DNA from 2 places in the Streptomyces sp. NBC_00247 genome. Region 1 is predicted to be linked to the other one. Evidence: predicted binding sites of a transcription regulator. Region 1 holds the regulator's gene; the other holds the start of a gene.
What was found. Region 1 encodes HspR, which represses chaperone genes until heat shock. Its sites were predicted from a motif close to TTGAGNNNNNNNNNCTCAA; they were not measured.
Positions count from the first base shown of each region.

Region 1 (3,407 bases):
GCACGGCGAGCTCGTCGGCGGCTTCAAGTCGGTGGCCGACTCCCTGGAGTCGATCGTCACCAAGCTGGGTCTCCAGCAGTTCGGCGAGGAGGGCGAGCCCTTCGACCCGACGATCCACGAAGCCCTGATGCACAGCTACGCGCCGGACGTCACGGAGACGACCTGCGTGGCGATCCTGCAGCCGGGGTACCGCTTCGGCGAGCGCACCATCCGCCCCGCGCGGGTCGCCGTCGCGGAGCCGCAGCCGGGCGCCACGCCCGCGGCGGCCAAGGAAGAGCAGGCAGACGACGAGGAGAGCGGTGGACCTGAGGAGGTCTGACATCACGTCGGACCACTCGGTCGCACACCGACCGGCCGGGCGGCCGGCCCCAGGGCCGGCCGCCAGGGCCTTTCACAGGGACCGGTGCGGCCCGGGGAGCGACAGTGCTCCCCGTGAGCCGGACATGTCCCGCGCGAGAGGCCGACGGCCGATCGTCCGGAAGGAGGGACGTCGATGAGCACGAAGGACTTCGTCGAGAAGGACTACTACAAGGTCCTCGGCGTCCCGAAGGACGCCACCGACGCCGAGATCAAGAAGGCGTACCGGAAGCTCGCCCGCGAGTTCCACCCGGACGCCAACAAGGGTGACGCCAAGGCCGAGGAGCGCTTCAAGGAGATCTCCGAGGCGAACGACGTCCTCGGGGACGCCAAGCGGCGCAAGGAGTACGACGAGGCGCGCGCCCTCTTCGGCAACGGCGGGTTCCGGCCCGGTCCCGGTGCCGGAGGCGGTTTCCCCGGAGGTTTCGACCTGGGGGACCTCTTCGGAGGTACCCAGGGCGGCCCCGGAGGCCAGGGCGCCGGCGGATTCGGCGGCGGGGGAGGCCTCGGCGACGTGTTCGGCGGGCTCTTCAACCGCGGTGGCGGCGCCGGTACCCGCGTCCAGCCGCGCCGGGGCCAGGACATCGAGACCGAGGTGACGCTCAGCTTCACCGAGGCCGTCGACGGGGCCACGGTCCCGCTGCGGATGTCCAGCCAGGCGCCCTGCAAGGCGTGCTCCGGCACCGGCGACAAGAACGGCACCCCGCGGGTCTGCCCGACCTGTGTCGGTACGGGGCAGGTCTCGCGCGGCAGCGGTGGCGGGTTCTCGCTCACCGACCCGTGCGTGGACTGCAAGGGCCGCGGACTGATCGCCGAGAACCCCTGCGAGGTCTGCAAGGGGAGCGGACGCGCCAAGTCCGCCCGCACCATGCAGGTCCGCATCCCGGCGGGCGTCTCCGACGGGCAGCGCATCCGGCTGCGCGGCAAGGGCGGCCAGGGCGAGCGCGGCGGTCCGGCCGGCGACCTCTACGTCGCCGTCCACGTGGACGCGCACCCGGTCTTCGGCCGCAAGGGCGACAACCTCACCGTCACGGTGCCCGTCACCTTCCCGGAGGCGGCACTCGGCGGCGAGGTGAAGGTGCCCACCCTCGGTGGCCCTCCGGTCACCCTCAAGGTCCCCGCAGGTACCCCGAACGGGCGTACGATGCGCGCCCGTGGAAAGGGCGCCGTGCGCAAGGACGGCACCCGGGGCGACCTCCTCGTCACCGTGGAGGTCGCGGTGCCCACGGAGCTGGGCGACGAAGCCAGAGAAGCGCTGGAGGCCTACCGCAAGGCGACCGCGGCCCAGGACCCGCGGGCCGACCTGTTCCAGGCCGCGAAGGGAGCTTGAGATGGACGGCCGCCGACGTAACCCGTACGAACTGACCGATGAGACCCCGGTGTACGTGATTTCGATCGCGGCCCAGCTCTCGGGTCTGCACCCGCAGACGCTCCGTCAGTACGACCGCCTCGGTCTGGTCTCCCCGGACCGCACGGCCGGCCGTGGACGGCGTTACTCGGCCCGTGACATCGAACTGCTGCGCAATGTGCAGCAGTTGTCCCAGGACGAGGGCATCAACCTGGCCGGCATCAAGCGCATCATCGAGCTGGAGAACCAGGTCGCCGCGCTCCAGCAGCGCGTCGTCGAGCTCTCCGCCGCGGTGGACGGGGCGGCGGTCGCCATGCGGCAGGCCGAGGCCCAGGTGCACGCCTCGTACCGACGCGACCTCGTGCCGTACCAGGACGTGCAGCAGACCAGCGCGCTGGTCGTCTGGCGGCCGAAGCGGCCGAAGGACTGAGAGCGGGGGGACGGGCGCGTGCCGCCCGTCCCGCCCGTGGGCCCGTCACCGGTGATGCCGGTGGACGGGCCCTTTCCGTGTGCGGCGGCGCGTTCCGGGACGGCCCGCCCCTGGTGCGTCGGGCGGGGGCCCGCCCCGCCGGTGGCGCGCCGGGTGTCAGTCCTCGCTGAGGATTCCCGACTGGGCTATCAGGAAGCCGAGTTGGGCGCGGCTGCTGCTGCCGAGCGTGGCGGCGAGCTTCGCGATGTGCGCCCGGCAGGTCCGGACGTTCATCCCGAGCCGACGGGCGATCGAGTCGTCCACGTGTCCCTCGACGAGGAGGTGGGCGATGGAACGCTGGACGGCGCTGATCCCGTCCGGCGTGGGCTCGTACCGGATCTCCTCCAGCAGCGGGGTGGCGCGGGTCCAGAACTTCTCGAAGACCGACGCCAGGTACGCGACCAGCCCCGGATGGCGGAGTTCCAGGGCGACTTGGCGGTCGTCCTGGGCCGGGATGAAGGCGACCGAGCGGTCGAAGACGATGAGTCGCTCGATGAGTTCCTCGGACGTCCTGATCTCGACGTTCGCGTCGGCGATGCGTTCCGCGTAGGCCAGGGTGCTGGGGCTGTAGCGGACCGTGTGCTGGTACAACGTCCGCATGCGGATGCCTCGGTGGACGACGGAGAGGCCGCGCTCCAGGGCCTTTCCGAGCCGGTCCTCGTTCCTTCCGCCGCCGGGCTGGATGGTGAGGACCTCGGTGCGGCACTCCGCGGTGGCGACGTCGAGGGCGCCGTTGATCCGGTTCACGCCCTCCAGCACGGTGATGGCGTGGGTGGCCGGCGGTCCCTGCGCGCTGATGTCCATGAAAGGCTCGAAGGACTGGGCGAGCCGCACCGAGTGGCGCCTGCGTTCCTGTATCTCGCGCTCCAGGGGATTCACATGCTGTGCGAGCGCGGTGGAGGGCGGCACGGGGCGCAGCCAGTCCGGGTCGTCGGGGTCGGCGTGCAGCAGGGCGAACTCCATCAGGCACGGAGCCGGTTCGACCTCGTCGCGCGCGATCCGTCCGGAGCGGAGCGCGCCCGAGTAGAGACGTTTGCCGTCCTCACACAGTTCGGTGATCCCATGAGGATGTGTCGTTTTCGTGTCTCTTGTGATCATTTCTCCACCCCCCAGGTTCCTGAACATGCAAGAACATGATGCATCGAGTCTGTGGTGTTCACAGGGTCGCGTGAGACATCGTCTTAGGAGCGGGGGAGATGAATCCACAAGTGAGGACGAAGCCGATTATGGATA
Region 1 is NZ_CP108093.1:3,180,753-3,184,159, reverse strand. It holds gene grpE (nucleotide exchange factor GrpE) at 1-319, shown strand, start outside; gene dnaJ (molecular chaperone DnaJ) at 494-1,687, shown strand; gene OHT52_RS13435 (heat shock protein transcriptional repressor HspR) at 1,689-2,135, shown strand; gene OHT52_RS13430 (helix-turn-helix transcriptional regulator) at 2,292-3,272, opposite strand; gene OHT52_RS13425 (hypothetical protein) at 3,371-3,407, shown strand, end outside.

Region 2 (3,407 bases), 1.2 Mb from region 1:
CGGTCGAGCAGTGCCTCCGGGATGGCCTCCAGGACGTTGGCGGTGGCGAGGAAGACCACGTCGCTGAGGTCGAGTTCGACCTCCAGGTAGTGGTCGCGGAAGGTGTGGTTCTGCGCCGGGTCAAGCACCTCGAGCAGGGCGGCGGCCGGGTCGCCCCGGAAGTCCGAGCCGACCTTGTCGATCTCGTCGAGCAGCACGACCGGGTTCATCGAGCCGGCCTCCTTGATCGCCCGGACGATACGTCCCGGCAGCGCCCCGACGTACGTACGCCGGTGGCCCCGGATCTCCGCCTCGTCCCGGACGCCGCCGAGCGCGACCCGGACGAACTTGCGCCCCATGGCGTGCGCGACGGACTCCCCGAGCGAGGTCTTTCCGACTCCAGGAGGCCCGACGAGAGCCAGCACCGCGCCCCCGCGCCGCCCGCCGACCACGCCGAGGCCCCGGTCGGCCCGGCGCTTGCGGACCGCGAGGTACTCGGTGATGCGTTCCTTCACGTCCCTGAGCCCGGCGTGTTCGGCGTCCAGGGTCGCCTGCGCGCCCGGGATGTCGTACGCGTCCTCGGTCCGCTCGTTCCAGGGCAGCTCCAGCACGGTGTCCAGCCAGGTCCTGATCCAGGACCCCTCGGGGCTCTGGTCGGAGGAGCGCTCCAGCTTCTCGACCTCCTTGAGCGCCGCCTCACGGACGTGCTCGGGCAGGTCGGCGGCCTCGACCCGGGTGCGGTAGTCGTCGGACTCGTCACCCGGGTCGCCGTTGAGCTCCGACAGTTCCTTGCGCACGGCGTCGAGCTGGCGCCGCAGCAGGAACTCGCGCTGCTGCTTGTCGACGCCCTCCTGGACGTCCTTCGCGATGGACTCGGCCACGTCCTGCTCGGCGAGGTGCTCGCCGAGCCACCGCACGGCGAGCTTCAGCCGGGCGACGGCGTCCGTGGTCTCCAGCAGCTCCACCTTCTGCGCGGTGGTCAGGAAAGGCGAGTAACCGGAGTTGTCGGCGAGCGCGGAGACGCCCTCGATCTGCTGCACCCGGTCGACGACCTGCCAGGCCCCCCGCTTCTTCAGCCAGGTGGTGGCGAGCGCCTTGTACTCCTTGACCAGCTCGGCGACGGCGCCCGGCAGCGGGTCGGGCACGTTCTCGTCGATCCGGGTCGCCTCCACCCAGAGGGCCCGCCCCGGACCGCTCGTACCGGCGCCGATCCGCACCCGCGAACGGGCCCGCACGATGGCCCCGGGGTCCCCGTCGGAGAGCCGCCCGATCTGCTCGACCGTACCGAGGACACCGGCCCCCGTGTATCTGCCGTCGATGCGCGGAACAAGGAGCACCTCGGGCTTGCTGCCCTCACCGGCGGCAGCCTGCGCGGCCTCCACGGCGGCGCGGGCCTCGCTGTCGGAAAGATCGAGAGGAACCACCATGCCCGGCAGCACGACTTCGTCGTCGAGCGGCAGCACAGGCAGGTCGAACGGGGTGGACGCCTTGGTCTCCGTAGCCATGATCTTCCCTTCGGCAGTCAAGTTGAGCTATGCACGCTCAATGCTTGTGAGCCGGGGAATGTTCCCCAAGGGATGTTCGCTGTGAGCGATCAGGGAGTCGTGGTCCGGTGAGGGTCGACGTGGCACGGAGATCACGGATGGGCCGACGAAGGTCTCGGGGACGGGGTCGTGCGTGCACGGCGTCGAGGAGCAACCCGCGTGGGGCCCGGGGCCGGATGCCGGCCACCACACCGCCCGCACGTCGTACGCGCCCCCGCGAACGACGCGAGGTCCGCCCCGTCCACCAGCGCCGCGCACATCGCGAACGCCGCATCGGTCCGCCAGTCCCCCACACCGCACCCCCGTGCGCGCACCCGCGAAGGCTTCGGTCATGCCGTGCACGTCCGGCCGAACCGGCGGAGGGCGCCCGTACCGCACCGGCGCACCCTGACGTCAGCCCGCCGGCGGTCGCAGGCCGAGCCACTGTTCGGCGCCCCAGGCGCGGAACCGCTCCACTTCTTCGAACCCCAGCTTCGCCGCGAGGCGCATCGAGCCGGTGTTGGCGGTCTGGGTGGCGAGCACCACCGGTTCGCCGGGAAGGGCGTCGCCGAACCAGTCGAGCACCGCCGCGCACGCCTCGGTGGCGTATCCGGACCCCCACGCCCTCGGCAGGAACAGGTAGCCGAGATCGACCTTTCCCACGGCAGCCGGGCGACGATGCTCCACGGCTCTTCTGAGCAGGATCTGGCCGATCATCGCCCCGTCGAGATCGACGACGAGACTCCCGGGCCACCCTTCGGGCACCGCCGCGAGCTCACGTTCCAGTTCGTCGCGCGGGCGGGGACCGCCGAGGTAGGTGTGCACCTCCGGCGACGACAGCAGTTCGACGAACATCGCACGGTCCCGGCCCTCGGGCTCGCGGAGTACGAGTCTCTCCGTCCTGATCGGAGCAGGCGGCCAGGTGATGGGTCCGAGTCCGGTCATGCCCCCACCCCACACCCGGGTCCGGCAGCGAGCAAGGCCCGCGGACCGGTCGCGATCCTCCGGTCCAGGCCGTCGGATCTGCCCACGACACCCCAGGACGAATATCTCTACGGACACAGCCAAGAAATCTACAGCAATGACTGTAGACATTGACGGTGTGGCTAGGCTCTCTCTCGTAGCTCAGAGAGAGCGCAGGGCCCGGCAGAGATGAACCGCCGGGCAGCGGTACGCGCAGGACGGCAGTACGCAGGTCGGCGCGTTGGTGGAGTCCCGGAGCCAGGACCAAAGCGTGCTGCAGAAGTCGGTGGGCGGGCACGCGGGGCCGGGTTCTGCGCCTTCGTGGATCATGGTGTGCGGGCGTGATCGTGGAGTGCGGCGACGGCTCGGACTGCGTAGTGGAGGCCGTTGCCGCGTTGCCGGCAGTCGAGGGCCGGCGCCGTACCCGAGCCGGCCGATGGTGCAGCAGTTCCTTCGGAGCCCTGGCGCGTACGGCACCAGGGCCCCTCCACGCGTTCCACGGAGAGGCGCACATGACAGCACAGGACTCGAACGGCCGTCTTGACGACGACGATTACCCCGCCTTCACCATGGGCCGGGCCGCCGCGCTGCTCGGCACCACCCAGGGTTTCCTCCGCTCCATCGGCGAAGCCCGCCTCATCACCCCCCTCCGTTCCGAGGGCGGGCACCGGCGTTACTCCCGCTACCAGTTGCGCGTTGCCTCACGGGCGCGGGAACTCGTCGACCAAGGCACCCCCGTCGAGGCCGCCTGTCGCATCGTCATCCTCGAAGACCAGCTCGAAGAAGCCCAGCGGATCAACGCCGAATACCGCGACGTCACCGCGTCACCGAAGCCGCCGCGGAACTGAGGCGTCCGCCCGTCCTCCGCCGACCGCGGACGCCGGGCGCCGCGGCGCCCTTCCGAAGGGTTGTCCCGCGATTCGTGGTGGATCGGTGCGCGGC
Region 2 is NZ_CP108093.1:1,988,328-1,991,734, forward strand. It holds gene lon (endopeptidase La) at 1-1,484, opposite strand, end outside; gene OHT52_RS08065 (GNAT family N-acetyltransferase) at 1,917-2,447, opposite strand; gene OHT52_RS08070 (MerR family transcriptional regulator) at 2,978-3,313, shown strand.
Region 2: the regulator HspR is predicted to act here: its motif matches at 1,507-1,525, upstream of lon (endopeptidase La).